DNA from 4 places in the Methylobacterium sp. HMF5984 genome. Region 2 is predicted to be linked to each of the others. Evidence: predicted binding sites of a transcription regulator. Region 2 holds the regulator's gene; each other region holds the start of a gene.
The links. Region 2 encodes LexA, which represses DNA repair genes until DNA is damaged. Its sites were predicted from a motif close to TGTTCNNNNTGTGTTCNG; they were not measured.
Positions count from the first base shown of each region.

Region 1: a site for LexA is predicted at 3,732-3,749, ahead of ACFZ8E_RS26330 (DUF3072 domain-containing protein). Genes of this name have one in related genera too.
Region 3: a site for LexA is predicted at 5,365-5,382, ahead of recA (recombinase RecA). Genes of this name have one in related genera too.
Region 4: a site for LexA is predicted at 5,387-5,404, ahead of uvrA (excinuclease ABC subunit UvrA). Genes of this name have one in related genera too.

Region 1 is NZ_JBJFLN010000001.1:5,400,104-5,407,525, forward strand. Features, by position in the region: gene ACFZ8E_RS26310 (monovalent cation:proton antiporter-2 (CPA2) family protein) at 1-429, shown strand, start outside; gene ACFZ8E_RS26315 (MATE family efflux transporter) at 644-1,990, shown strand; gene ACFZ8E_RS26320 (DUF937 domain-containing protein) at 2,193-2,987, shown strand; gene ACFZ8E_RS26325 (Flp family type IVb pilin) at 2,994-3,161, opposite strand; gene ACFZ8E_RS26330 (DUF3072 domain-containing protein) at 3,423-3,719, opposite strand; gene ACFZ8E_RS26335 (branched-chain amino acid aminotransferase) at 3,830-4,717, opposite strand; gene ACFZ8E_RS26340 (MarR family winged helix-turn-helix transcriptional regulator) at 4,968-5,480, shown strand; gene ACFZ8E_RS26345 (response regulator) at 5,480-6,193, shown strand; gene ACFZ8E_RS26350 (potassium transporter Kup) at 6,210-7,422, opposite strand, start outside.
Region 2 is NZ_JBJFLN010000001.1:4,603,215-4,610,636, forward strand. Features, by position in the region: gene ACFZ8E_RS22250 (PAS domain-containing sensor histidine kinase) at 1-1,614, shown strand, start outside; gene ACFZ8E_RS22255 (creatininase family protein) at 1,668-2,453, opposite strand; gene ACFZ8E_RS22260 (protein phosphatase CheZ) at 2,520-3,044, opposite strand; gene ACFZ8E_RS22265 (response regulator) at 3,083-3,466, opposite strand; gene ACFZ8E_RS22270 (NAD(P)-dependent oxidoreductase) at 3,764-4,702, shown strand; gene lexA (transcriptional repressor LexA) at 4,874-5,614, shown strand; gene ACFZ8E_RS22280 (ComEC/Rec2 family competence protein) at 5,608-7,422, opposite strand, start outside.
Region 3 is NZ_JBJFLN010000001.1:2,190,485-2,197,906, forward strand. Features, by position in the region: gene fliE (flagellar hook-basal body complex protein FliE) at 1-14, shown strand, start outside; gene fliQ (flagellar biosynthesis protein FliQ) at 299-565, shown strand; gene fliR (flagellar biosynthetic protein FliR) at 599-1,363, shown strand; gene flhB (flagellar biosynthesis protein FlhB) at 1,417-2,484, shown strand; gene cckA (cell cycle histidine kinase CckA) at 2,611-5,307, shown strand; gene recA (recombinase RecA) at 5,444-6,538, shown strand; gene ACFZ8E_RS10500 (hypothetical protein) at 6,676-7,077, opposite strand.
Region 4 is NZ_JBJFLN010000001.1:2,936,652-2,944,073, reverse strand. Features, by position in the region: gene ACFZ8E_RS14255 (pyruvate dehydrogenase complex dihydrolipoamide acetyltransferase) at 1-527, shown strand, start outside; gene ACFZ8E_RS14250 (L-lactate permease) at 728-2,458, shown strand; gene ACFZ8E_RS14245 (methyl-accepting chemotaxis protein) at 2,558-4,591, opposite strand; gene ACFZ8E_RS14240 (hypothetical protein) at 4,997-5,248, shown strand; gene uvrA (excinuclease ABC subunit UvrA) at 5,549-7,422, shown strand, end outside.

The DNA.
Region 1 (7,422 bases), 800 kb from region 2:
CGCGAGACCGCCGAATCCGCCCTGGTGTTCGGCCGCGCGACGCTGGAGGGCCTCGGGCTGTCCGCCGACGCCGCCGCCGCGCGGGTCGAGGACGTGCGCAAGCGCGACGTCGCCCGCCTCGTGCTGCAGCAGGCCGGGGCGCTCCCCGAGGGCGGCGGCTGGCTGCGCGGCATCGGCGTGCCCGAGATGAAGCCGGAGCCGCTCACCGCCCCGCAGCGCCCGGCCCGCGCGCTCTCGGCCGAGACCCGCGACATCATCGGCAACGACCGCCGCGAGGCCGCCGGCCGCATGCTCGACCGGCCGCCGGTCGACACCGCCGAGCGCGAGGCCGAGCGCGAGGCCGAGGCCGCGGCGCAGGCGGAGGCGGACGCCCAGGCCGCGCGCGCGATCCGCACGCCGGCGATGGAGGTCCAGAGCGGTGAGCGGTGAGGCGGACGCCGCCCTTCCCCCTCCCCCTGAAGCGGGGAAGGGTCCCCCCCGCAGCAGGGGGAGAGAGCGGAGCGCGTCATCCGGAGACGGCGCTCCCCTCTCACGGCCCTCGCCGACGCGAGACCCTCCCTCCCCCGCTTCGGGGGGAGGAAAGACCGTGCCACCCGATGCCGGCCGCTTCGTCACCGGCTCGATCCTGCGCCACGTGGTGGTGATGAGCGCCACCGGCTCGATCGGCCTGATGGCGGTGTTCGTCGTCGACCTGCTGTCGCTGCTCTACGTGTCGAAGCTCGGCGACACCGACCTCACCGCCGCGGTCGGCTTCGCCGCGATCGTCCAGTTCTTCGCCATCGCCATCAACATCGGCCTGATGATCGCCGCCGGCGCCCTGGTCAGCCGCGCGATCGGCGCCGGCGACCGGGACGGCGCGCGGCGGATCGCGACCTCGTCGACGCTGCTCGGGCTCGCCGCCTCCGCCCTCCTCGTGGCGCTGCTGCTGCCGCTGTCGGACCCGCTGCTGCGGGCGATCGGCGCGGAGGGCGAGACGCTGACCGTGGCCGAGCGCTTCCTCTGGATCGCCCTGCCCTCGAACGTGCTGATGGGCCCGGGGATGATGTTCTCCGGGCTGCTGCGCGCGGTCGGCGCCGCGCGCCAGGCGATGTTCGTGACGCTCGGCGGCGCGCTGGTGACGGTGGGGCTCGATCCGCTGCTGATCTTCGGGGGCGGGCTCGGGGTCGACGGGGCGGCGATCACCACCTGCGTGGCGCGCGCCACCTTCGCGCTGATCGGCTGGCACGGGGTGCGCCAGCACCGGATGCTGGCGCCCGCGAGCCTCGCGGCGACGGTCGCCGACGCGCCGCTGGTGTTCCGGATCGCGCTGCCGGCGGTGCTCACCAACCTCGCGCCGTCTGTGGCGAGCGCCTTCCTCGCCCACGTGCTGGCCCGCTACGGCGCGGTGGCGGTGGCGGCCAACGTGGTGATCGACCGGCTCACCCCGGTGGCCTTCGGCGGGCTGTTCGCCCTGTCGGGCTCGATCGGCCCGATCCTCGGCCAGAACTGGGGCGCCCGCCGCTTCGACCGGATGCGCGGCGTGCTCCGCGACGGCGCGCTCGTGACCTTCCTCTACGTGGCGGTGGTGTGGGCCGCCCTGGTGCTCGCCCGCGGCCCGCTGATGCGGCTATTCGCGCTCGACGGGGTCGCCGCCGACCTGTTCGGCTTCTTCTGCCTCGTCAGCGGCGGGGTGTGGTTCTTCAACGGCCTGCTGTTCCTGGCCAACGCCGCGTTCAACAACCTCGGCTTCCCGTTCCGCTCGACCCTGCTCAACTGGGGCCGGGCGACGCTGGGCACGATGCCGCCGGCGCTCGCGGGCGCCGCCCTGTACGGGCCGCGCGGAGTTCTCGCCGGCGTCGGCATCGGCTCGCTCGCCTTCGGGCTGGCCGGCATCCTGATGGCCGCCCGCACGGTCACGCTGCTCGAGCGCGACGTCGTGGTGCCGGCGCGCGCGCCCGATCCCGAGGCGAGCGTCGCCGCCGGCCCGGCCCATGGCGGCGCGCTGGTGTAGCGCGCCGCGTCGCGTCGGCGGGCGCGACATCCCCGGGCATCCCGGCCGGGACGCGATCCCCGGTGGATGCGCGGCACCGATCGCGCCGGGACGCGCCCGAACGTTGGCCGGCAACTGGCCAGCGGCGTCGATAAGGGTCTAGACTTGGAACGCGCGGCCCGCGATGCGGTCTTCCGCGCGGCGAACAGACCAAGGCCGCGTGATGTTCAACCCGCTCGACATGCTTCAGGCCCAGAACGGCGCCGGGATGCAGAGTGTGGCGCAGCAGTTCGGCCTCACCCCCGAGCAGACGCGCCGGGCGATGGAGGCCCTGATGCCGGCCTTCGCGCTCGGGCTGCAGCGCAGCGCCGTCCCCGACCCGACCGGCCTGTCGCAGATGTTCGGGCTGGCCGGCGCCCGCCCCGCCGCCAGCCCGGCACCCAGCCCGGCCGAGACCATGCTCGGGCAGATGTTCGGCTCGCCGGCCCTCACCCAGGCGATCCTGCAGCAGGCCTCCTCGGCCAGCGGCGTCGGCTCGCAGGTGCTGCGCCAGATGCTGCCGATGATGGCCGGCGCGGTGGTCGCGAGCATCGTCCACATGCTGCTGAACCAGCAGGCTCCGGAGGCCAAGCCGGCGCCCGCCCCGGCACCCTCGCCGTTCGCAGTCGCGCCGGGCTGGGCCGAAATGATGAAGGCGTTCGTCCCGGCGCAGGCCGCGCCGGAGGCGCAGAAGCAGGCCGCCAGGCCCCCGGTCTCGAAGCCCCAGGTCTCGAAGCCCGCGCCGAAGCCGGAACCCGATGCCGCCGGCGGCATGTTCCAGCAGATGCTGAAGACCGGCGCCGAAGTTCAGGAACAGAACGTCAAGGCGATGCAGGGCCTGTTCGAGGCGTTCTGGGCCGAGGCCGATCCGGCCAAGGCGGCCGCGGCCAAGCCCTCGGGCACGACGCCGAACGCCGACCCCGCCTCGGAGCCGGACGCGTCGCACCGGTCGCGCAAGGGCCGGCCGGGGACGCGCTGAGGTTGGTCAGTTCTGGCTGACCGCGTTTCCGATGGTCTGGTAGACGGTGCTGACCTTGGACGCGTAGAGGCGCAGGCTGCCGACGATGGCCAGGAAGACCAGCCCCGAGATCAGGGCGTACTCGATGCTCGTCGCGCCGCGCGCGTCGGCGGCGAAGCGACGCTTCGCCGGCACGGCTCCGGCCCCTTTCGACAGTTCGACGACCGTCCTCGACATCGATGATCGCCTTCCTCGGCCGAACCGGCACACGGCGACCCTACCCGCGCGACCTTGAGGATGTTTTAACTCGATCGGCGACGGGCGACGGTCGCGGCATCCGCCGAAGCAGGATCCGTGCGACCGGCCGTTATGCGGGTCCCCCCCCGCTTGCGGCGAGAGGGGATGGGCGCTCGGGCGACCCGTCGGGAGCGGGCCCCGCGGGCGCCTTCGCTCCGCTCAGCCGTGGCCGGCTTCCTTGCGCAGGGCGTCGATGCGCTTGGAGGCCTCGGCCTTGTCGATGTCGGGATCGAACGCCTCGGGCTCCTTGGTCTCCTCCGACAGGGTCTTGAGATAGGAGGCCTGCGCACCGGTCATCGGCTCGCCGCCGGTGGTCCACTGGTCGGGATCCTTGATCTGGTTCGACACGTCCTTCGGGTCGGTCTTCGGGTTCTCGTTCGAAGCGGACTTCGTGTCGGACTTGGCGTCGGACTTCGAATCGGACTTCGCCGTGGTCTTGGCAGCGGCCTTGGTCATCGGGCACTCACGCGTTCATGGAATGTTCCGTCAGAACGCGGCCCGCATCCCCGAGGTTCCCCGCCGGCCGGAACCGGCGGGGGATAAGACGCCTGAGGCCGCGCGCGCCTTCAGGCTGCGCGCGCCTGCGGCTGCACCTCGGCGAGGTAGTCGTCCATCAGCGTGCGGGTGATCGCGCCCGGCGCGAACCGGTAGGGCCCGATCTCGGAGACCGGGGTGACCTCGGCGGCCGAGCCGGTGATGAAGCATTCCGAGAAGTCGGCCATCTCCTCGGGGCGGATGCGGCGCTCGGTGACCGCGAGGCCGCGGCGGCGGGCCAGCTCGATCACCGTCTGCCGGGTGATGCCGTTGAGGAAGCGGTCGGCGGTGGGGGTGTGGATCGCCCCGTCGCGGATGAAGAACACGTTGGCGCCGGTGCACTCGGCGACGTTGTCCTCGAAGTCGAGCATCAGCGCGTCGGCATAGCCCTTGTTCTCAGCCCGGTGCTTGGAGATCGTGCAGATCATGTACAGGCCCGCCGCCTTCGAGGCGCAGGGGGCGGTGCGGGGATCGGGCCGGCGATACTCGGCAATGTCGAGACGGATGCCCTTCATCTTGGTGGCGGCGTCGAAGTAGCTCGGCCATTCCCAGGCGGCGATCGCCAGGTGGATGGTGTTGCCCTGGGCCGAGACGCCCATCATCTCCGAGCCGCGCCAGGCGACCGGGCGGAGATACGCGTCCTGCAGGCCGCTGACCTTGAGCACGGCCTCCTTGGCCGCGACGATCTCGGCGGCCGAATACGGCACCGCGAAGTCGAGCAGCTCGGCGGAGCGGCGCAGGCGCTCGGCATGGGCGAGGCTCTTGAAGATCACCCCGCCATAGGCGCGCTCGCCCTCGAACACCGACGAGCCGTAATGCAGCCCGTGGCTCAGCACGTGGATCTTGGCGTCCCGCCACGGCACCATGGCGCCGTCGAACCAGATGGTGCCCTCGCGCTCGTCGAACGGGATCACGGACATGGGAACGTCTTCCTGGAAATCGTCGCGGCCCGCGCAACCTGCGGGCCCTTCGGCGGGGACGATGTCGATGGGCGCGCATGCGGGCGGCGCCGGCGGGGTTGACGGGTACCAACCGGCCTGGAATATGTCAACGACACTGACGTATATCGCGCGCACGCTCCTCCTTCCCATCCTCTCCGCTCCGACGTCCTTCGCGCCGACGTTCGTCTCCTCTCCCGCCCTTCGCGCCGCAACCGGACCCGGGCCGCACGTGACATCTCCCGCCCTCCGCGAACGCAAGGACGCCGCCGAGCCGGCCGCCGCCTGCAGCAGCGACGACCTGATCGAGCTCCTGTTCTTCGCCTATCGCGACTTCGTCGGCGATCCGGACCGGATCCTGGCCGAGTACGGCTTCGGCCGGGCGCACCACCGGGTGCTGCACTTCGTCGACCGCTATCCCGGCCTGACCATCGCCGAATTGCTCGACATCCTGCGCATCACCAAGCAGAGCCTCAACCGGGTGCTGAAGGACCTGATCGGCCAGGGCTACATCGCCCAGCGGCCCGGCACCCAGGACCGGCGCCAGCGCCTGCTCACCTGCACGCCGAGCGGCGCGGCGCTGGCCGCCGACCTCACCCGCGTGCAGGCGCGGCGGCTGGCCCGCGCGCTGGCCTCGCCGGAGGATGCGGCCGCCCCCGAGAGCTTCCTGATGGCGATGATCGAGCCCGACGAGCGGGCGGTGGTGCGCCGCCTGATGGCCCGCCGCGGCGGCGGGGCCGCCTGATGGCCGCCCATGCCCGCACCGAGCTCTCCGACGGGGCGCCGCACGTCCTCGTGGTCGACGACGACCGGCGCCTGCGCGAGCTGCTCGCCCGCTACCTCGCCGAGCAGGGGTTCCGCGTCACCGCCGCCGCGAGCGCGGCCGAGGCGCGGGCCAAGGCGCAGAGCCTGGTCTTCGACGCGATGGTGCTCGACGTGATGATGCCGGGCGAGGACGGCTTCGCCTATGCGCGCAGCGTGCGCGAGACCTCGCGCGTGCCGATCCTGATGCTCACCGCCCGCTCCAACCCGAACGACCGGGTGATGGGCCTCGAGATCGGCGCCGACGACTACCTGCCGAAGCCGTTCGAGCCGCGCGAGCTGACGCTCCGGCTCACCAACATCATCAACCGGGCGTCGGGCCCGCGCCGCGACACCGGCACCGGCGACGTGGTGACCTTCGGGCCGTTCTCCTACCGGATCGAGCGCGGGGAGCTGCGCCGCGAGGACGAGATGATCCGCATCACCGAGCGCGAGCGCGAGATCCTGACGATCCTGGCCGGCGCCCACGGCGCCAACGTCGAGCGCGAGGTGCTGGCCGGAGGCGGGGGCCTCGCCGCCGAGCGCACCATCGACGTGCAGATCAACCGCCTGCGCCGCAAGACCGAGGTCGACCCGGCCAACCCGACCTTCCTGCAGACCGTGCGCGGGGTCGGGTACCGGCTCGCGGTGGATTGAGGGGCGATGGCGCCCCTCAGATCTCGATCTCGGTCCCCACCTCCACCACCTGCCGCGTCGGCAGCCCGAAATGGGCGCCGGTGCGCTCGGCGTTGCGCTTCATGAAGGCGTAGAGGCCCTCGCGCCAGCTGTGCATGCCGGGGTTGGTCGGCGACGGGATGATGGCCTCGTGGCCGACGAAGTAGGTGATATCCTCCACGAACTCCGCCGGCAGCAGGCCGCTCGCCACCGCGCATTGCAGCCCTTCGGGAATCGAGGCCGTCTGCATGAAGCCGTAATGCAGCACCACGCGCTCCATCCCGGGCGTGTATTTCGAGATCGCCTTGCGGATGCCCGAAGCCACGAGCGTCACCTCCGCGCGCTGCGACGCCGGCACGATCGGCTCCTCCTCGTAGATCACGGTGATCAGGAGGATGCGCTCGTGCAGGCAGCGGCTGCGCTCGACCAGGCGCCCGAGCGCCATCGGGATGCCCTCGCTCGCCGCCGAGAGGAAGGCGGCGGTGCCGGGCAGCGTCACCGGCGGGTGCGAGGCGAGGCGGGCGAGGAAGGCGTCCTCCTTCTGCCGCAGCGGCTCGCGCACCGCCTCCAGCACCCGGTTGCCCTTCATCCAGGTCAGCATCAGGAAGGCGACCGAGAAGGCCAGCACCAGCGGGAACCAGCCGCCCTCGAGGAGCTTCGCGCTGTTGGCCGCCAGGAACACCAGGTCGATGGCGAGGAAGAAGCCGTTGACCGCGAGCACCGCGGCGAGGCCGTAGCCCCAGCGCAGCGCGATCAGCGCGGCGAGCAGCGTGGTGATGCCCATCAGCGCCGAGACGGCGATGCCGTAGGCGCCGGCCAGCGCATCGGAGGAGCCGAACAGCACCACCGCGACGAGGGTGGCGAGCGCCAAGAGCCAGTTCACCGCCGGCACGTAGATCTGCCCGCGCTCGTGCTTGTCGGTGTGGACCACCCGCATCGCCGGCATGAAGCCGAGCTGGATCGCCTGCTGCGTCAGGGAATACACCCCCGAGATCACCGCCTGCGAGGCGATGACGGTGGCCATGGTGGCGAGCGCCACGAGGGGATAGTGCGCCCAGTCCGGCGCGAGCCGGTAGAACGGGTTCTCGATCGCGTCCGGCTCGGCGATGAGCAGCGCGCCCTGCCCGCAATAGTGGATCAGCAGCGCCGGCAGCACGAGGCCGAACCACGCGGTGCGGATCGCCGGCGCCCCGAAATGCCCGAGATCAGCA
Region 2 (7,422 bases):
GACTGGGACATCCCGCGCGGGCAGATCTACTGGTCGGATTCGATGTACGCGCTGCTCGGCTACCGCCGCGAGCGCGAGTTCCTGTCGTTCGGCGACGTCAACGCCCTGGTCCACCCGGACGACGGCGACCTCTACAGCCTCGCCCGCGGGCTCGCCGCGAGCCAGACCGCGGTGGACCACGCGTTCCGCATGCGCGGCGCGAACGGCGCCTACATCTGGCTGCGCACCCGCGCCGAGGTGGTGCCGGACGTGACCGACGGCGGCCGCCACCTCGTCGGCATCGCCGTCGACGTCACCGAGCAGCAGCACCTCGCCGAGGCCAGCGCCACCAACGACATGCGCCTGCGCGACGCCGTCGAGGCGATCTCCGAGGCGTTCGTGATCTGGGACACGAGCAACCGCCTCGTCCTGTGCAATTCGAAGTTCCGCCACCTGCATGCGCTGAGCCCCGAGGACGCGCAGGTCGGCCGCCGCTACGACGAGGTGATGGGCCGCGGCGTGCTTCCGCAGATCCGGCGCGAGATGCCCGAGACCGACACCGCGAGCGCGACCGCCCGCACCTTCGAGGCGGAGCTCACCGACGGCCGCTGGCTGCAGATCAGCGAGCGGCGGACCAAGGACGGCGGCTACGTCTCGGTCGGCACCGACATCACCAACCTGAAGCGGCACCAGGAGCAGCTCGTCGCCTCGGAACGCGAGCTGATCGAGACGGTCAAGGATCTCAAGCGGTCGCGCCGCACGCTGGAGCTGCAGACGCAGCAGCTCGCCGACCTCGCCGAGCGCTACCTCGACCAGAAGGCGGTGGCGGAATTGGCCAACCAGGCGAAATCCGAGTTCCTGGCCAACATGAGCCACGAGCTGCGCACGCCGCTCAACGCGATCATCGGCTTCGCGGAGCTGATGGCGAGCGAGCTCTACGGCCCCCTCGGCTCGGCGCGCTACGGCGAGTATTGCGCCGACATCCGCGCCAGCGGCGACTACCTGCTCTCGATGATCGACGACATCCTCCACATGTCGCGGATCGAGTCGCACCGCGTCCGGCTCGCGCGCCGCGAGATCGCCGTCGCGGCGGCGGTCTCCAACGCGCTCAAGCTCGTGTCCGAGCCGGCCCGGCAGAAGAACTTCCACGTCGCCGTCGACCTGTATCCCGGCCTCGCGCTGCTCGCCGACGAGCGCGCCCTGCAGCAGATCCTGGTCAACCTGCTGCAGAACGCCGTGAAGTTCACGCCCGCCAACGGCCGGATCGCGGTGCGCGCCCGCCCAGCCGGCGACCACGCTCACCTGTTCATCGAGGATACCGGAATCGGCATCCCGAAGGCGGCGCTCGCCAGGCTCGGCGCGCCGTTCTCGCAGGTCGAGACCAACCTCACCCGCAGCCACAAGGGCTCCGGCCTCGGCCTCGCCATCGCCCGCTCCATGGCCGAGCTGCACGGCGGCTCCCTGCGCATCCGCTCGGAGGAGACCGTCGGCACCATCGTCCTGGTGCGCCTGCCCCGCCCGACCAGCGAGCACCTCGCGACGGTGGCCGCGGAGGATGCCGGGCAGCAGACCGTCGCGGCACTCCGCGAGGCGTCCGGGGCGAGCGCGCGGCAGCCGCAGCCGGCCGGCGCCTGACAGGGAGCCGGGGCGAAGCCCGGCCCCGCTCCCGAATCGATGCGACGTCGAGGCTACCCGCCCGAAAGGTCGAAGCGCGCCACGTCGTGCAGGAGCGCCACGAACGCCCGCGCGCCGTGGTCGAGGGCGGCCTCGCCCGCCTCGGCGGTGCCGAGCCGGGCATCGCCGATCGCGCCCGACGGATGGAGGTCGCCGGCCTTCCAGGCGAAGGCGGCGGGACGCCCGGCGCGCAAGTGCGTGAAGGCGCCGGCCATCGCACGGGTGCGCGAGGGAAAGTCGGCGATCGCCTCGCGCCGAACCAGGTCGGGCCGAAGCGCCAGCATCAGCGCCGTCTCGATCCCGCCGGCATGGATGCCGTGGACGATCTCGTCGTCGGGAAAGCATCCCTCCGGATAGCCGAACCGCGCCCAGGCGGTCGTCACCGCGACCATGCCGAAGCGGGCGCGCAGATCGCCGGCCACGAGGTCGATCAGCGCGCTGTTGCCGCCGTGCGAGGTGACGATCACCAGCCGGTTGCAGCCGGCCCGGTGCACGCCCGCGCCGATCTCGGTCCAGGCGGCGAGCGCGGTCGCGGTGGTGAGCGAGAGGGTGCCGGGAAAGGCGTCGTGCTCGTCGGACTTGCCGACCGACTGCACCGGCAGCACCAGCACGTCGAGATCGGCCGGCACCAGGGCGCGGGCGCGCGCGAGGTAGCCCTCCATGATCGCCACGTCGGTGCAGAGCGGCAGGTGCGGGCCGTGCTGCTCGATCGCGGCCACCGGCAGCACCGCGACCGTGCGGCCCATGCCGCGCCCGGAGACCTCGCGCGCGGTCAGGTCGGACCAGAGCCGTGCCGCCATGCTGTCCCCCGATGCCCCGACGTCAGGCGCAACGCTGTAGCGGAGCCGGCCCCTTCCCGTCGAGGTTCAGGCGAACAGGGCGTCGATGTCGTCCTGCGCCGTCGCCGGGCCGTTCGGCTGCGGGCCGTTGAGGAGCAGGCGCTGGGCGCGCTCGTTGCGCTCGGCCTCGGCCGGGTCCTGTCCGGCGGCGTCCCGCGCCCGCACCGCGCTGGCGAAGCGCGCGAGCCGCAGCTCGAACTGCTGCAGGGCGGCGACCACCTTGCCGATGCGCTGGCCGGTGATGTCCTGGAAGGCGCAGGCCTCGAAGATCGTGCCGATGCCGCTCTCGACCGCGGCGCGGTATTCCGGCCCGTCCGGGAGCGCCAGCATCGACTCGGCCGCCTCCATAATGGTGTTGGTGGCGCCGGCGGTCGCGGCGAGGACGTTGCCGAGCTCCTCGTGCGCCATCGGGATGCGGTCGTGCGTCAGCTCGTTGGCGCGCAGGGCCGCGATCTCGTCGCGCACGTGGGCGATGTAGTCCGCGATCTCGATCAACTCGGACACCATGGTCGCCGGGTTGATCGTCGCGCCGAGCGGTCTTTGCAAACCCATCGTCAGCATTCCTCCGCGTGTCGGCCCCGAAAGGTCGGTCAGGCGCCGCAGACCGCCTCGATCTTGCTCTTCAGGGTCGCGGCGTTGAACGGCTTGACGATGTAGTTGTTCACGCCGGCCTTCTTGGCGGCGATGACGTTCTCGGTCTTCGACTCGGCGGTGACCATGATGAACGGCGTGGTGCGCAGGCCCTCGTCGGCGCGGACGTGGCGAAGCAGCTCGTAGCCGGTCATCGGCTCCATGTTCCAGTCGGAGATCACGAGGCCGTACTTGCGGCCCTTGAGGCGCGCCAGCGCGGCCGTGCCGTCGGAGGCGTCGTCGACCTCCTCGAAGCCGAGCTGCTTGAGCAGGTTGCGGATGATGCGAACCATCGTCTGGTAGTCGTCGACGACCAGGATCGGCATGCTGAGATCGAGGGCCATGGTCAAACTGCTCCGGTGTCTCCGAATCGCCGGCTCCGCCGTCGGCGTCGGTCACGCAATGTCGGGAGGCGCTGTCGCTGGTCGCACCTCATGCCCGGGACCTTACGCCGGGCGGCATTGCGAAGCGGTTAATCGCGCTGCGATCGGCGCACCCACTCGGATAGGCGGCGCGGCCGCCTTTACCGACGCGCTCGGCTGCGTGATGACGATGCCCCCAGCCGCGACGTCGCCCGGACGCCGCGGCAGAGCGGGCAGCCCGCCGGCACCGGCCCGGCCGCGGAGAAGGATCGCCGCCCCATGCGCAAGGTCGTCATCAGCGAGTTCATGGACGAGGCCGCGATCGCGGCGGAGCTCGCCGGGTTCGAGACGCTCTACGATCCGACCCTGGTCGACCGGCCGGACGCCCTGCGCGCGGCGCTCGCGGGCGCGTCCGGGCTGATCGTCCGCAACCGCACGCAGGTGCGCGCGGGCCTGCTCGCGGCGGCACCCGACCTCAGGGTGGTGGGCCGCCTCGGCGTCGGGCTCGACAACATCGATCTGGCCGCCTGCGCCGCCCGCGGGATCGCCGTCCATCCCGCGACCGGCGCCAACGACGGCGCGGTGGCCGAGTACGTGATCGGCACCGCGTTGCTGCTGCTGCGCGGCGCCTACGGCGCGAGCGCGCAGGTCGCCGCGGGCGCGTGGCCGCGCAACGCGCTGATGGGACGCGAGATCGCCGGCAAGCGCCTCGGCCTCGTCGGCTTCGGCGCGATCGCCCGCGAGACCGCCCGCCGTGCGGCGGCCCTCGACATGAGCGTCGCCGCCTTCGACCCGCACCTCGCGTCCGACGACGCCGCATGGCGCCCGGCGCACGGCGCGGTGGCGAGCCTGACCCTCGACGCGCTGGTCGCAACGAGCGACGTGCTCTCGCTGCACGTGCCGCTGACCGAGGCGACGCGCGACATGATCGGGCCGGCGGCGATCGCCCGGATGCGGCCGGGCGCGATCCTGATCAACGCCGCCCGCGGGGGCGTCGTGGACGAGGCCGCGGTCGCCGCGGCGCTTCGGTCCGGGCACCTCGGCGGGGCGGCGCTCGACGTGTTCGCCCAGGAGCCCGTGGACGCCGCGGGCGGCGCGGCGCTGATCGACGTGCCGAACCTCATCCTGACCCCGCACATCGCCGGCGTGACGCGGGAATCGAACGTGCGCGTCTCGGCGGTCACCGCCCGCGCCGTGCGCCGCAGCCTCGAGGGCTGAGCCCCGCAGCGCAGCGATCGAAAAGGGGCTCGGCGCGCGACGAAATTCAACGCACCGGTCGGATCGGCCGATGAGAACCCTTGCGGAACACTTGACGAACGTTTAACGTGTTCGTGTTTTGTTTCTGCGGCTCCACCTTCGTGTGGCCGCGCATTCCTGCGAGCCGCGCCGATGCTGACCCGTAAACAGCTGGATCTCCTGCGATTCATCGACGAGCGGATGCGCGAGGACGGTGTTCCGCCGTCGTTCGACGAGATGAAGGACGCCCTCGATCTCAAGTCGAAATCCGGCATCCACCGGCTGATCACCGCCCTGGAGGAGCGCGGCTTCCTGCGCCGGCTTCCGAATCGGGCTCGGGCGATCGAGGTGCTGCGCATGCCCGACGGCGCCGGCCGCTCCAGCGCGCCCGCCCCGGTGCCGGCAGCTCCCGCCGCGCCGCGCCGGTTCACCCCGAGCGTGGTCGAGGGCGGCCGCTCGAAGGCCGTGCCGCCGCGGCCTTCCACGACGCAGATGGTCGACGACAGCGGTCGCGCGGTGTCGATCCCGGTGATGGGCCGGATCGCGGCCGGCACGCCGATCTCGGCGATCCAGAACCAGAGCCACGCGATCACCATGTCGCCGGACTTCCTGGCCGGCGGCGAGCACTACGCCCTGGAGGTCCGCGGCGACTCGATGGTCGAGGCGGGCATCCTCGACGGCGACCTCGTGGTCATCCGCAAGCAGGACACCGCCAACACCGGCGACATCATCGTGGCGCTGATCGACGACGAGGAGGCGACGCTGAAGCGGCTGCGCCGTCGCGGCTCGTCGATCGCGCTCGAAGCGGCGAACCCGGCCTACGAGACCCGCGTGCTCGGGCCGGATCGGGTGCAGATCCAGGGCCGCCTGGTCAGCCTCGTGCGCCGTTACTGAAGGGTATCGCCCGGCATCTCCGGGTTCGGGCCGTCCGCGGTCGGATCGTCGGGTGCCGGGTCGGCCTCCTCCGCCCGGGGGGGCGGGGCGGCCATGCCCTGGAACGGGACGTCCTTCGGCTTGGGCTCGGCCGCGGGCGACGATCCGCCCGCTGCCTCGTCATCCGTTCCCTGGGGCGGGGGACGGACCATCGCGGGGCGCCACGGCAGCGTCCGTCCCGGCTCATGCGTGTCGGCCAGAATGAAGCCATTCGGCTCGACGCGGATCGCCACGGCGCCGTGGCTGGCGAGGTAGGCGCGATCGATGACGAGGGCGGCGGCGCAGCCCGGCGGTGCGGCGAGCGCCGTGATCAGCACCGAGGCCTTGGCGCAATCCTGCGCGAAGCCGCGGCGATCCTTCAGAAGCGCCACCGCGCGCCCGTCGGCCAACCGAAGCGTGCATCCGATCCGATCGCAGGCGGGACCGCCCGTCGCCTGCGCGCCCGGCCTGCCGTCGCCGTCGGCCTTCAGCCACTGCTCCAGCACGAAGTTCGACGGGCGCCCGAGGGCGACGAGGCTGCCGTCGGCGCGGCGCACCGCCGCCCCGCTGCCCTGGCGGTCGACGTAGATGTCGTAGCGGGCCGGCATCGTCGCTAGGCCGAGCCCGAGCAGCGCCGGCGGCAGGGCGAGCCAGCGAAGGCGCGAGACCGGGAGCGTCGCGAGCAGCAGCCCCGCGGCGAGGCACCCGAGCGCGGCGGTGCCGAAGGCCGGGACCACGACGTTGGCGCGCCCGAGCCCCTGGATCCAGCCGGAGATGGTCAGCATGCCGCGCACCGCCAGTCCCATCAGCCACCAGACCGGCTGGTCGAGGGCGAACGGGTAGGCGACGATGCCCAGCACCGCCGCCGGCATCACCGCGAGCGAGACCAGCGGCAGGGTGAGCGCGTTGCCGATCAGCCCGTAGGGTTGGACGGTCTGGAAGTGGTAGGTGGCGAAGGGCGCGGTCGCGACCTGCGCCACGAGCGTCGTGCCGAGTGTGCCGACCACCGTCGTCAGCGACAGCGCGATCAGCCGGCCGATCCGCCCGGCCCCGTCGCGGCGGAACATCCCTCCATCGATCAGGCGGGCGCAGGCGATGAGGCCGGCCACCGCCCCGAACGACATCTGGAAGCTCGGGCCGAGCAAGCCTTCCGGCTCGTGCGAGAGCGCGATGAGCGCGGCGAGAGCGAGGTTGCGCATGCTGAGCGCCGGGCGATCGACCAGGATCGCCCCGAGCATGATCAGGGTCATCACGAGGGAACGCTCGGCCGCGATGTCCCAGCCGGAGAAGACGCAGTAGGCGGTGACCCCGACCATCGCCAGCGCCGCGGCGATCTTCTTGATCGGCCAGGCCAGCGCCAGGAACGGCACCAGGGCGAGGCCGGCACGGACGAGCCAGAACACGACCCCGGCGGCCAGCACCATGTGGAGCCCTGAGATCGAGACCACGTGGTAGATCCCCGCCGCCCGCAGCGTGTCGTTGGTGGCCAGCGCGATCAACCCGCGCTTGCCGGTCACCAGGGCGGCGGCGACGGCGCCCGCCTGACCGCCGTTGGCGTCGGTGATCCTGCGGGTCAGCGCGTTGCGAGCGTCGTCCACGGCGGCCGCGAGCCGGAGCGACCACGGCACCGGCTCGGGCGGCGGCTTCACCGCGATCTTGCCGAGGAGCGAGCCGACCGCGCCGATCCCGCGGAAGTAGGCGTCGCGGGCGAAATCGTAGCCGCCGGGGCGGGCCGCCTCGGGGGGCGGCAGCAGGCGGGCGGTGGCGGCGATGAAGTCGCCCGGCCGCAG
Region 3 (7,422 bases), 2.4 Mb from region 2:
GGATGCAGATCTAGCGCGTCTTCTCCCGCCCCCGGCAGGCCACCGGATTCACGCATCCGACGGTGCCGAAAGGCGCCCGACGACAACGCCCCCGTCATCCCGGGGCTGCGAAGCAGGGCCCGGGATCCGGAAGCCGCCGCGGCGGCAAGCTCGGGCACCGCCGGCGGCTCTGGATCCCGGGTTCGCCGAAGGCGCCCGGGAAAGGCGGCGGCCGAGTCTCGAGGTGCTTCGGAGATGCCTGAACCCGGTCGCCCGTCGCGGGGACTTGGAATTTCGTCAGCAATCGGACCTCGGACACATGACCGGCCTCGCCATCCTCGACGTCGCGCGCGACGGCATCTTCGTCTTCCTCAAGGTCGCCGGGCCGCTGATGCTCGTGGCGCTCGCCGTCGGGCTCGTGGTCTCGCTGGTCCAGGCGCTGACGCAGATCCAGGAGCAGACCCTGATCTACGTGCCCAAGATCGTCTCGGTCTTCGCCGCCCTCCTGCTGATGCTGCCGTTCATGGGCGACGCGCTCGCCGGCTACATGACCCGCATCGCCGCGCGCATCGCCGCCGGCCAGTGAGACGGGGCGGGCGGCCGGCTGCTATGACGCGCCATGAACCTGCTCCTGCCCGGGATCGCGGCGGCCTACCTGCTGACCTTCGCCCGCGTCGGCACGCTGATCATGCTGATGCCGGGCATCGGCGAGCAGTCGGTCTCGCCGCGCATCCGGCTGTCCTTCGCCCTGCTGGTCTCGCTGCTGCTGTTCCCGATGGTGAGGCCGCTGCTGGCGGTGGGCGCCGACGCGATCGGCGCGCCCCGGCTGATCGGCCTGCTGTTCTCGGAGACGCTGGTCGGGCTGGTGATCGGGCTGACCGTGCGGATGATCCTCGCCGCGCTCCAGACCGCGGGCCTGATCGTCTCGCAGCAGCTCGGCCTGTCCTACGCCATGACCGTCGACCCGGCGCAGGGCGGCCAGCAGCCGGCGCTCGGCAACTTCCTGTCGCTGCTCGGCATCACGCTGATCCTCGCGGCCGACCTGCACCACGTGGCGCTCGACGCGATCTCGCGGAGCTACGCGGTGCTGCCGCCGCAGGCGGTGCCGGCCTTCGGCGATGCGGCGACGCTGGCGCTGAAGGCGGTCGGCCGCGGGTTCACCCTCGGCGTCCAGATCGCCTCGCCGTTCATCGCCTTCGGTATCCTGTTCAACCTCGGCCTCGGGGTGCTGTCGCGGCTGATGCCGCAGCTGCAGGTGTTCTTCGTCGCGGTGCCGGCCTCGGTGCTGATCGGCATGCTGATCCTGTTCGGCTCGCTCGGCGTGATGATGACCGTGTTCCTGGACGACCTCGGCCGCTACCTGCTCGAGTTCGCCGGGCGGTGACCACGACGACGCACAGCCGCCGCGGCCCCGGCCCGGTCGGGAGCCGTTGACCCATGGCCGAGGGGACCGAGCAGGAAGACAAGACCGAGGAGCCGACCCAGCGCCGGCTCGATCAGGCAATCGAGCAGGGCAACGTCGCGACCAGCGCCGAGATCAACACCTTCGCGATCCTGGCCGCCTTCACCCTGGCGCTGATGATCGCCGGGCCGGGCATCGCCCGCGGCCTGCTCGCCGAGATGCGCGGCTTCCTGATGAACGCCCACGCGGTCCCCGACGATCCGCACGCCATGGCGGGGATCGCCGGCCGCACCCTGACGATCTGGTTCCAGGCGCTCGCGGTCCCGGTCGGGCTCGTCGCGGTGGCGGGGCTGGCCGCCGGCCTGCTGCAGCACCCCCTGGTCTTCACCACCGAGACGCTCGGGCCGAAGTTCGAGCGGATCTCGCCGATGGCCGGCGCCAAGCGCATCCTCGGGCTCGAGGCGCTGTTCCAGTTCGGCAAGGGGCTCGCCAAGATGGCGGTCGTCGGGGTGGTGGTCGGCACCGTGCTGTGGCGCGACCGCGACCGGCTCGAGGTGTTCGCCCGCCTCGATCCGGCGGCCTGCCTCAGCGCGATCCTCGGCATCAGCGTCAAGCTGCTCGGCGGCGTGCTCGCCATCCATCTCGTGATCACGATGGCCGACGCCCTGTACCAGCGCTACCGCTGGCGCCAGCGCCTGCGCATGTCGAAGGAGGAGATGAAGCAGGAGATGAAGGAATCGGACGGCAACCACGAGGTGAAGGGCCGGATGAAGCAGATCCGGATGCAGCGGGTGAAGAAGCGGATGATGGCCGCCGTGCCGACCGCCACGGTGATCATCACCAACCCGACCCACTACGCGGTGGCCCTGCGCTACGAGGCCGGCATGGGCGCGCCGGTCTGCGTCGCCAAGGGCGTCGACTCCCTGGCCTTCCGCATCCGCGAGCTGGCCAAGGCGCACGACGTGCCGGTGCTGGAGAACCCGCCGCTCGCCCGCGCGCTGCACGCCACTGTGGACATCGACGAGGCGATCCCGGCCGAGCACTACAAGGCGGTCGCCGAGGTGATCGGCTTCGTGATGCGCCTGCGCCGCCGGGCCGCCTGACGGGTCCGTACGCACGGTTTGTCCACCTTCCTCCGTCAGGCTTCGCCGCGACCGACCGGAAGACAGCCCTTGCCGATCGGCGGCGTGAAGGCATAACCGGTCCTTCGTTTCTGGATTCAAGGCCCGATGGCGGATCTGAGTGGACCCACGCCCGTGGTTTCGGGCTCGATCGACCGGTCGGAACGGCCCGGGCGGGTCGGATTGCTGCTCGTCCTCGCCGGGCTGCTGGTCGGGGCGGCGATCGGCCTGTCGTTCGTGGCCAACGAGCAGGCGCAGTCACTGATCATCTGGCTGCTGGCGCTGCTGGCCATGGCCGGCGTGTTCTTCCTGTTCGCGATGGCGATCGGCGCGATCCAGCTCAGCGGGCAGGGCGGACGCGACGACATCACCAAGGCGATCGTCGACGCCGCCCCCGAGGCGACCGTCGTGGTCGAGGAGGGCGGCCGGCTGATCTACGCCAACGAGGCCTATCTCCACGTCGCGGGCGGCGACAGCTTCTCGACGCTGCGCCCGGTCGAGCGGATCTTCGTCGGCTCGCCGGAGGTGTCGGAGGCGATCTACCGCCTGTCCCAGGGCGCCCGCGACGGGCGCAGCCACGCTGAGGAGGTGCGGATGTCGCCGCCGCCGGCGGCGAGCGCCAGGGGGCGCGACTTCGCCTGGTACCGCATCCAGGTCCGCCCGCTGCCGCGGCCGGGACGGGCCGCCTCGCTGTGGACGGTCAGCGACATCACCGCCGAGCGCGAGCGCCAGGAGAACGTCTTCCAGGAACTCCAGCACGCGATCGACTACCTCGACCACGCGCCCGCCGGCTTCCTCTCGATCGATCCGACCGGGGCGATCGTCTACATGAACGCGACGCTCGCCGCCTGGCTCGGCTACGACCTCGCGGTCGTCGGCCCCGGCGGCCCGCACCTCTCCGAGATCGCGCCCGCCGCCGACGCGCTGATCCAGAATGCCGGGCTCCCCGGCGAGGTCCGCACCGACCGGTTCGACCTCGACCTGCGCCGCCGCAACGGCCACCCGATGCCGGCGCGGCTGTATCACCGCGTCGCCTTCGGCAAGGACGGCAAGCCCGGCGCGTCGCGGACCTTCGTCATCAACCGCTCGGCCGGGGCCGAGAGCGACGAGCCGCAGCGCGCCGCCGAGGTGCGGCTCGCGCGCTTCCTCAACAACTCGCCGATCGCGATCGCGACGCTGGACCGCTCCGGCCGGATCGCGCGGGCGAACGCCTCGTTCGCGCGCCTGTTCGGCACCCTGCCGCGGCACGCGGTGGCCGATTCGGCCGCCGGCGCCGAGGAGCCGAACGTCGCCGAATCGGTGGTCGAGCGCGACCGCCCGGCGCTCGATGCAGCGCTCGCCAAGGCGGCCAGCGGACTCTCCGAGATCGAGCCGATCGAGGTGATGCTGATGGGCAATGCCAACCGCTCGGCGCGGGTCTGGCTCAGCCCCGCCGGCGGGGAGGGCGCTCCGGGCCAGGAGCCGGAGGAGGCCGATCGCGAGCCGCTGATCCTCTACGCCCTCGACACCACGGCCCAGCGCCAGCTCGAGCAGCAGATCGCCCAGACCCAGAAGATGGACACCGTCGGCCAGCTCGCCGGCGGCATCGCGCACGACTTCAACAACGTCCTCCAGGCGATCATCGGCTACTCGGACCTGCTGCTCGCGAGCCACAAGCCGACCGATCCGGCCTTCCAGGACATCATGCAGATCAAGCAGAACGCCAACCGGGCGGCGGGCCTCGTGCGCCAGCTCCTGGCGTTCTCCCGCCGCCAGACGCTGCGCCCGGAGGTGATGAACGTCGGGGAGGCGCTCTCGGAGCTGACGCTGCTGCTGAAGCGCCTGCTCGGCGAGCGGGTCGGGCTCGACCTCAAGCACGGGCGCGACATCTGGCCGGTGAAGGCCGACGTGAACCAGTTCGAGCAGGTGATCGTGAACCTCGCGGTCAACGCCCGCGACGCGATGCCCGGCGGCGGCCGCCTGCTGATCCGCACCGCCAACGTGCTCGACCCGGGCGCCGCGGCGAAGCCCGACGGGCGCGGCGGCGCGCCGGCCGGCGACCACGTGCTGATCGAGGTGCTCGACACCGGCGAGGGCATCCCGGCCGACCTGATGGAGAAGATCTTCGAGCCGTTCTTCACCACCAAGGAGATCGGCAAGGGGACCGGCCTCGGCCTCTCGACGGTGTTCGGCATCGTCAAGCAGTCGGGCGGCACCATCGACGTGCAGTCGACCGTGGGTGAGGGCACGAGCTTCCGGATCTACCTGCCGCGCCACGAGCCGGCAGCGCTGCCCGAGCCGGCGCCGACGCCGGCGCTGCCGAGCCCGACGGCCGACGCGTCCGCTCCCGCCACCGCAGCGCAGGCGCCGGGCGAAAGCTTCGTCCTCGTCGGCGATCCGCCCGCGCCGCCGGCTCCGAAAACGCCCCCGCGAAAACCCTCGGCCGATCATACCGGGCAGGGGGTGATCCTGCTCGTGGAGGACGAGGATCCCGTCCGCGCCGTCAACAGCCGCGCGCTGTCGGCCCGCGGCTACACCGTGCTCGAGGCCGCCTCCGGCATCGACGCGCTGCACATCGTGCGCGAGGGCGGCCACCAGATCGACCTCGTCGTCTCGGACGTGGTGATGCCGGAGATGGACGGCCCGACCCTGCTGCGCGAGATCCGCAAGCACCTGCCGGAGCTCAAGGTGATCTTCGTCTCCGGCTATGCCGAGGACGCCTTCCGCAAGAACCTGCCAGAAGGCGAGACCTTCAACTTCCTGCCCAAGCCCTTCAGCCTGAAGCAGCTCGTCGAGACGGTGAAGGCGACGATGGCCGAGCCGTGAGGCGGCGGGCAGGCGCGGAAAAGGCTCCTCGGCGAGCCGATTCCGCCCTTGCTCGATGAGAACAAAACGGGTACATCAAATGCAGGTTCCAGCGCATTGAGATGCGCGCCCAACCCCTGCATAAGGATGCCGCACGATGGCTCAGGCCGCACTGAAAGTGGTGGAAACCCCCGGCATGGTGGACAAGGACAAGGCGAAGGCGATCGACGCCGCGCTGTCCCAGATCGAGCGGGCCTTCGGCAAGGGCTCGATCATGCGGCTCGGCAAGAACGACAAGGTGGCGGAGGTCGAGACCGTCTCCACCGGGTCGCTCGGCCTCGACATCGCGCTCGGCGTCGGCGGCCTGCCGCGCGGCCGCGTCATCGAGATCTACGGGCCGGAATCGTCGGGCAAGACCACGCTCGCGCTCCACACCATCGCCGAGGCCCAGAAGAAGGGCGGCGTCTGCGCCTTCGTCGACGCCGAGCACGCCCTCGACCCGGTCTACGCGCGCAAGCTCGGCGTCCAGCTCGACGACCTGCTGATCTCGCAGCCCGACACCGGCGAGCAGGCGCTCGAGATCACCGATACGCTGGTGCGCTCCGGCGCGATCGACGTGCTGGTGGTCGATTCGGTGGCGGCGCTGACGCCGCGCGCCGAGATCGAGGGCGAGATGGGCGACAGCCAGCCCGGCCTCCAGGCCCGCCTGATGAGCCAGGCGCTGCGCAAGCTCACCGGCTCGATCTCGCGCTCGAAGTGCATGGTGATCTTCATCAACCAGATCCGGATGAAGATCGGCGTGATGTACGGCAGCCCGGAGACGACCACGGGCGGCAACGCGCTGAAGTTCTACGCCTCGGTCCGTCTCGACATCCGCCGCATCTCGACCCTCAAGGACCGGGACGAGGCGATCGGCAACCAGGTCCGCGTCAAGGTCGTGAAGAACAAGGTCGCGCCGCCGTTCAAGCAGGTCGAGTTCGACATCATGTTCGGCGAGGGCGTGTCGAAGGTCGGCGAGCTGATCGATCTCGGCGTCAAGGCCGGCATCGTCGAGAAGTCCGGCGCCTGGTTCTCCTACAACAGCCAGCGGCTCGGCCAGGGCCGCGAGAACTCCAAGGGGTTCCTGCGCGACAACCCCGAGATCGCGGGCAAGATCGAGGCGTCGATCCGGCAAAATTCCGGGCTCGTCGCCGAGAAGATCCTGGAGAACGCCAAGCCGACCGAGGACGAGCTCGACGAGGGCGAGGCGTAGTCCGCACCGCCCCTTCGAAGCGGCACACCGAAACGAAGAAGCGCGCCGGCCCGGGAGGGCGGCGCGCTTCTTCGTTATGAAGCCCCGAATGGGGAATGCCGGACGGGCCGACGCCTCGGCTCAGACGGCGCGAAGGCTCACGCCGAAAAGCCGGCCGGCTCGAACAGGAAGTCGTCGATCGTCGGGATGCTCACGGAGAGCCCGGCATAGGCCGGCTTCGACAGGCGCCACGGCCGCTCGGCCCGGGCGCGGATCGCCTCCGAGGGACGCAGGCGGCGCAGCGAGCCTTCCGGCTCGACCTCCTCGACGGTGAGGAAGCCGTAGACCTGCAGCCGGGACGCGATCAGCTTGGTCTCGCGGTCGCCCGCCGCCACCGTGAGCGTCCCCGTGGCATAGACCGCATCCATCAGCGCGCGCTGCTCGGACCGGCGCCGGGCCTGGCCCTCGCGGACGCCGCCCTCGTACGGCAGAGGCCGGCCCGCGGCGGCGATCCGCCGGAAGGGGACGACGTTCTCGGCCGCACTCGAAACGCTACCCATACGCATCACCCTGACCGTCGCCACATCGCATGGTCGGGTGCGCATCGCGCCGTCCCGACGAAGCGGACAATTCGACGAATCGCTTTAATCTTCTGTGAGCGCTGTCGAAGCGGGCTGTGCCCGACCTGCCCCGATCCGGCACGGTGCGCCGCGCTGACGAGGTCGCCCACCCGACGAGCAAGCTCCGGCCTCGCGCGGGCTATGGGAGGTCGACGTGATCGGGAAACGCGTCCCGATGGGCGCGGAGGTGATCGCCACCCGCCCGAGCGCCGGCTGGAATAGCCGCCGCTAAGGTAACGCCGCGACCGGTCTGCACGGGCCCGACGGCACGAGCCGCGGCCTCGC
Region 4 (7,422 bases), 1.7 Mb from region 2:
TGTTCAAGCTCTCGGTCAACGACTTCGTCATCAAGGCGATGGGCCTCGCCCTGACCCGGGTGCCGATGGCCAACGCCGTCTGGGCCGAGGACCGGGTGCTGCGCTTCAGGAACGCCGAGGTCGGCGTCGCCGTGGCGATCGACGGCGGCCTGTTCACCCCGGTCATCCGCCGGGCCGACGAGAAGACGCTGTCCACCATCTCCAACGAGATGAAGGACTTCGCGGCCCGTGCGCGCGCCAAGAAGCTGAAGCCGGAGGAGTACCAGGGCGGCGTCACCTCGGTGTCGAACCTCGGCATGTTCGGGATCAAGCACTTCACCGCGGTGATCAACCCGCCGCAATCCTCGATCCTGGCGGTCGGCGCCGGCGAGAAGCGGGTCGTGGTCAAGGACGGCGCGCCCGCCGTCGCCCAGGTGATGACCGCGACCCTCTCCTGCGACCACCGCGTGCTCGACGGCGCGCTCGGCGCCGAGCTGATCGCGGCCTTCAAGGGCCTGATCGAGAGCCCGATGGGGATGCTGGTCTGACGACGGGCCGGTCGCGCGGCGCGGCGAGACCGCGTCGTGCCGAGCCGAGCCGCCGGCCGCTTTCGCGATAAGTGCCGGAGCGGTCGGCGCGCAACACCTTCTGAATACATTATCTCTCGGCGTTGAGCCGGATTCGCCGCTCTGCTAGCACCGCCTCCAACGGCCCGCGGATCAACCCGGGCCATCGGAGGAATGCGCCCGTGGAACCCGTCCAAACCTGGAACCAGGTCTACGATCCGTTCGGCAACCCGTGGCTGTCGACGCTGGCCGCCTCCGTGCCGGTGATCGCGCTGCTCGCCATGATCGCCAGCGGCAAGGTCAAGGCCCACATCGCGGCCGTGCTCGCCCTGGTGCTGGCCTTCGCCCTCGCCGTCGGCGCCTTCGGCATGCCGCTCGGCCTCGCGACCCGCGCCTCGCTGCTCGGGATGGTGACCGGCTTCTTCCCGATCGGCTGGATCATCCTCAACGTCATCTTCCTCTACCGGCTGACGGTGGAGAAGGGGTGGTTCGCCATCCTCCAGCAATCGGTGGCCGGCATCACCACCGACCGGCGGCTGCAGCTGCTGCTCGTCGCCTTCGCCTTCGGCGCGTTCTTCGAGGGCGCGGGCGGGTTCGGCACGCCGGTGGCGGTCACCGGCGCGATCCTGATCGGGCTCGGCTTCTCGCCGCTGGCAGCCTCCGGCCTGTCGCTCATCGCCAACACCGCGCCGGTGGCCTTCGGCGCGCTCGGCGCGCCGATCCAGGGCCTCGCCTCGGTGACGGGCTACGACCCCTACGTGCTCGGCGCGATGATCGGCCGGCAGCTGCCGGTGTTCTCGCTGATCGTGCCGTTCTGGCTGATCTGGGTGTTCGCGGGCTTCCGCGGCATGGTCCAGGTCTGGCCGGCGATCCTGATCTGCGGCGGCGCCTTCGCCGCGGCCCAGTTCGGCATCTCGAACTACGTCAACCCGTGGATCGTCGACATCGGCGCCTCGATCGCGGCGATGGGCGCCCTGGTGCTGTTCCTGAAGGTCTGGAAGCCGGCCGCGATCTGGACCTCGCCGGCGCTGCGTGGCAACGACCCGTCGATCGGCTACGGCGCGCCGCGGCCGGTGGCGCTCGGCGCCGGGGTTCCCTCCGACCTGCCCCGCGCCCCGGCCGCCACCGGCCGCACCGCCACCTCCGCCGAGATCGCGCTGGCCTGGCTGCCGTGGATCATCCTGTCGGTGATCGTGGCGATCTGGGGCACCGGCTGGTTCAAGGCCATCGTCAACCCGATCTTCACCTGGAAATACGAGGTGCCGGGCCTGCACAACGTGATCATGAAGGTGCCGCCGGTGGTGGCCAAGGCCCATCCCGAGGGCGCCGTCTTCCTGTTCACCTACATGTCCTACACCGGCACCGGCGTGCTGATCGCGGCGCTGATCTCGGGCCTGATCATGCGGTTCTCGCCCGTCCGCCTCGTCACCGCCTACGTCGAGACGATCTGGGTGCTGCGCTACTCGCTGATCACCATCGCGGCGATGCTCGCGCTCGGCGTGCTCACCCGCTACGCCGGCGTCGACGCGACGCTGGGCCTGGCGTTCGCCGGAACCGGCATCCTCTACCCGTTCTTCGGCACGCTGCTCGGCTGGCTCGGCGTCGCGCTGACCGGCTCCGACACGGCCTCCAACGTGCTCTTCGGCGGCCTGCAGAAGATCACCTCGGAGCAGCTCGGCCTGTCGGGCGTGCTGATGGCCTCGGCCAACTCGTCGGGCGGCGTGATGGGCAAGATGATCGACGCCCAGTCGATCGTCGTCGCCTCCACCGCCACCGGCTATTTCGGCCAGGAGGGCAAGATCCTGCGCTTCGTGTTCTGGCACTCGATCGCGCTCGCCTGCCTGGTGGGCGGGCTGGTGATGCTCCAGGCCTACGTGCATCCCTTCACCGCGATGGTGATCCACGTTCCGTAGCCTCGCGCCCGAGATCGCCGGCGACACCAAAAAAGCCCGCCCCCTGCGGAGGGGGCGGGCTTTTCCTTTGGCGCAGTCTGGCGACGGGGGAGGGCGGCCTCAGGCCGCCCGCACGCCGGCCAGGAAGTGGTCGACCGCGCCGCGCAGGTCGCCGGCCTGGCTCGACAGCGCGCTCGCCGCGGCGAGCACCTGGGCCGAGCCGGAGCTCGCCGTCCCGGCCGCCTCGCTGACGCCCCCGATATGCTCCGACACCGCGCGGGTGCCCTGCGAGGTCTGGGCGGTGGTGCGGGCGATCTCGCCGGTCGCGGCCCCCTGCTCCTCGACCGCGGCGGCGATGTCGCCGCCGATCTGGGCCAAGCGCCGGATCACGTCGGTGATCCCGCTGATCGCCTGGACCGAGGCGTCGGTGGAGGTGCTGATCTCGACGACCTTGGCCGTGATCTCCTCGGTCGCCCGGGCGGTCTGGCCGGCCAGCGACTTCACCTCCTGCGCCACCACCGCGAAGCCGCGTCCCGCCTCGCCCGCACGGGCCGCCTCGATGGTGGCGTTGAGGGCGAGCAGGTTGGTCTGGTCGGCGATCTGCGAGATCAGCCCGACGATCTGGGCGATGCTGCCGGCCGCCGTGGCGAGCCGCCGGACCTCGCCGGCCATGCCTTCGGCGTCGCGCTCGGCCGCCGCCGCGAGGTCGGCCGAGGCCGTGACCTGGGTGCCGATCTCGGCGACCGAGGCCGAAAGCTCCTCGGTCGCCGCCGCCACCGTGTCGGCCGAGAGCGCCGCCTCGTGCGACGCGCGGGCGACCTGAAGGCTCAGCGACGAGGCGTCCCCGGCCGCCCGCGTCATGCCGTGGGCCGCCGCCTCGAGCTGGATCGCCGCCGCCGAGACCGCCTCGACGATGCCGCCGACCCGGTCCTCGAACCCGTCGGCGAGATCGAGCGCCGCCGCGCGCCGGGCCAGCTCGGCGTCGGCCGACATCCGCTCCTGCGCCGCGCGGCTGCGGCGGCGCTCGGCGACGTTGTCGCGGAACTCGATCGCCGCGGCGGCGATGGCGCGGACCTCGATCGGGCCGCCCTGGGGAATCGCCACGTCGTCGTCGCCGCGGCCGATGGCGGTGAGCGCCCGCGACATCCGGGTCAGCGGCCGGGCCACCGCGGTGCCGAGGCCGAAGGCGAGGGCGCCCGACAGCAGGAAGATCGCGAGCGCCGCCCCCGACCAGATCGCGAGCGCCCGTTCGGCCGTCGCGCGAACGCCGCCGGCCTCCGCGGCGAGGTCGGCGGTGAGGTGGTCCTCGACCGCCTTGAGGCCGTCGATGCGCTGGGTCGCGAGTCGGAACCAGAGCGGGGCGTCGCGGAAGGCCAGGGCCTCGCCGGGCATGGTCTCGAGGGCGACCTTGCGCAGGCGCGCCACCTCCCGCGCCGGGGCGGTGGCCTCTGCGGCATCGAGCAGGGCTCCTTGCGCCGGCTCCGTCCGGGACCGGAACAGGCTCTCGTAGGTGGCCTGGTCGGCCTGGAGGGTGGCGAGGCGGCGGATCCCGGCGAGGTCGAGGCTGCCGGCGGCGAAGGCGGCGGAGGCGGCGGCACGCTCCTGGCCGGCATATTCCTTCATCGTCAGGAAGGCGGCGTAGGAGGCGGCGTGGTTGGCGATCCCGACGGGGCCGATCACGCCCGACAGGGCGCGGACCAGCCCGAGGCCTTCGCCGATCAGGCCGGTATAGGCGGCGGCCGCCTGGGGCGCCGTCGGCTTCAGCGCGTCGACGGCGTTGCGCTGCGCGTCCAGGCCGTCGAGCGCCTGCGCGAAGGCGTCGGCCTTGCGGGTGAAGGCGGGGCCGTAGGCCGCCGCGCCGGCCGCGACGGCGGCGGCGAGGCCCTGGCGCACGGCGTCGGTGCGGGCGCGCTGCGCGACCAGCTCCGCCTTGAACTGCGACCCCTTCGAGGCGAGGAACAGGCTGGAGGCGCCGCGCTCGCGCTGGCCCTCGTGCGCGAAGGCGCTGATCCGCGAGGCGAGGCCGACAAGGTCCTCGACCTGGACCATCTCGGCGCGCTGCGCCATCCGGTCGGAGATCGCGACGCCGGCCACCGCGGCGAAGGCGAGGCAGGGCGCCAGCGCCACCGCCACGATGCGTCCCCGCAAGGACATCGGAACACCGGTCTTCATTCGCCCGCCCACTCCTCGTCTCGGGACCGTTTCGACGAGAACGACTGCGCTACAACCGGTAAAGGCGCCGTTGCCATCGCAGGTCGACGCGCTGTTCGAGCGTCTCGCAAGCGATCTTCGACGGCGGGAGACTGCCGGCACCGTATTCGCGGACCCGGACGACAGGACATCGGCGGGCGATGCGGACGCGTCGTCCGGGCGAGCCCCGGGCACGACTTCCGGACTTGCGCGAAGATCCGCGATCCCGCCGACGGATCGGGACGCGGCGGCATGCATTCCGGACGCCCGATCAAGACGCCGCGCCCGGCGCCGCCCTATCACGAGGCGCCGAGAGAGCGCGCGGCGGGTCGGCCGCGACGACGCCGGGCGTACCCTTGGGAGGCCATCATGATCCGTACCATCCTCGCCGCGAGCCTGCTGATCGCCGGCCTCGCCGCCGCCCCGGCCCAGACCGGCGACATGTCCTGCGCCGACTATCTCAAGGCCGACGCGCAGGCGCAGGCCTCGATGAGCGCCGCCGACAAGGCGATGATCGCCGCCGACCCGCAGGCGGCCGCGATGGACGCGAAGATGCGCGCCTACTGCAAGGCCAACCCGAAGGCCTCCTCGTCCGAGGCGGCGATGAAGGCGATGCAGTAATCCCGCCGGAAGCCGCGCGCCCGGCACGGGCGCGCGGTGATCCTGGTCGTCGGCCGCTCCCGAACGGGGCCGGCGCAGCGAGAAGATGCGGGCGGCCGCAGGGCCGGACGCGTCGCGGAACGAGGGCCGAGTTGCCCACGTACGCGTTTCGTTCTAGCAGACACGCGAGCATGCCGGGCCTGCGTCCCGCCCGCCGCACCTTGCCGAAGGCTTCGGACGGACGACATGACCCGGCGCGGCGGTCGCTTTCGCGATCGCCGGATCCCGCCCGTGTCGACGCCTCGAAAGACCGCCCCCGCCATGGCCAAAGCCGTCGCCGCCAAGACGCCTGCTGGCAACAAGACGCCTGCTGGCAACAAGACGCCTGCTGGCAACAAGACGCCTGCTGGCAACAAGACGCCTGCTGCCGATAAGACGCCTGCTGCCAAGACGCCCGCCGCGAAAGCGCCGCCCGCCAGGAAGCCCGCGAAGGCGAGCCCGGCCGCGCGGGCGGTCGAGGCCGGTGTCGACGCGAAGCTCGAGCGCCTGTTCGACCGCGAGACGCCGGCGGAGCGCGACCGCCGGGTGATCTCGGTGCGCGGCGCCCGCGAGCACAACCTGAAGAACGTCGACCTGACGATCCCGCGCGACAAGCTCGTGGTGTTCACCGGGCTCTCGGGCTCCGGCAAGTCGTCGCTCGCCTTCGACACGATCTACGCCGAGGGCCAGCGCCGCTACGTCGAGTCGCTCTCGGCCTATGCGCGCCAGTTCCTGGAGATGATGTCCAAGCCCGACGTCGACCAGATCGACGGGCTCTCGCCGGCGATCTCGATCGAGCAGAAGACCACCTCGAAGAACCCGCGCTCCACGGTGGGGACCGTCACCGAGATCTACGACTACATGCGCCTGCTCTGGGCCCGCGTCGGCATCCCGTACTCGCCGGCCACCGGCCTGCCGATCGAGAGCCAGACCGTGCAGCAGATGGTCGACCGCGTCCTGGCGCTGCCCGAGAAGAGCCGGCTCTACCTGCTCGCGCCCGTGGTCCGCGGCCGCAAGGGCGAGTACCGCAAGGAGATCGCCGAGTTCCAGAAGAAGGGCTTCCAGCGCCTGCGGATCGACGGCGAGTACTACCCGATCGACGACGTGCCGAAGCTCGACAAGAAGCTCAAGCACGACATCGACGTGGTGGTGGACCGGATCGTGGTGCGGGCCGACATCGCGAGCCGGCTCGCCGATTCCTTCGAGACGGCACTCGAGCTCGCCGACGGCATCGCCGACATCGAGTTCGCCGACGTGCCGGAGGGCGAGACCCGGGAGAAGATCACCCTCTCGTCGCGCTTCGCCTGCCCGGTCTCGGGGTTCACCATCGCGGAGATCGAGCCCAGGCTGTTCTCGTTCAACAACCCGTTCGGCGCCTGCCCGACCTGCGGCGGCATCGGCCACGAGATGCGGATCGACGCCGAGTTGGTGATCTCCGACGAGGCCCTGAGCCTCAAGCGCGGCGCCATCGGCCCGTGGGCGAAGTCGACCTCGCCCTATTACGGGCAGACGCTCGACGCGCTCGCCCGGCATTACGGCTTCAAGACCGACCTGGCCTGGTCGCGGCTTCCCGAGGCGGCGCGCGCGATCATCCTCTACGGCTCCGGCAAGCAGTCGATCCGCTTCGACTACGACGACGGCATGCGCAAGTACGCCGTCAACAAGCCGTTCGAGGGCGTGATCCCCAACCTCGAGCGCCGCTACAAGGAGACCGAGAGCGACGCCGCGCGCGACGAGATCTCGCGCTTCATGAGCGAGACCCCGTGCGCCGCCTGCGGCGGCAAGCGGCTGAAGATCGAGGCGCTCGCCGTCAAGGTCGCGATGGAGGATATCGGCGCGGTCACCGCGCTCTCGGTCAGCGAGGCGCACCGCTGGTTCTCGGCGCTGCCGAAGAAGCTGACGCAGAAGCAGAACGAGATCGCGGTGCGGATCCTGAAGGAGATCCGCGACCGGCTGTCGTTCCTGGTCGACGTCGGCCTCGAATACCTGACGCTGGCCCGCGGCTCGGGGACCTTGTCCGGCGGCGAGAGCCAGCGCATCCGCCTCGCCTCGCAGATCGGCTCGGGGCTCACCGGCGTGCTCTACGTGCTGGACGAGCCGTCGATCGGCCTGCACCAGCGCGACAACGAGCGCCTGCTCGGCACGCTGAAGCGCCT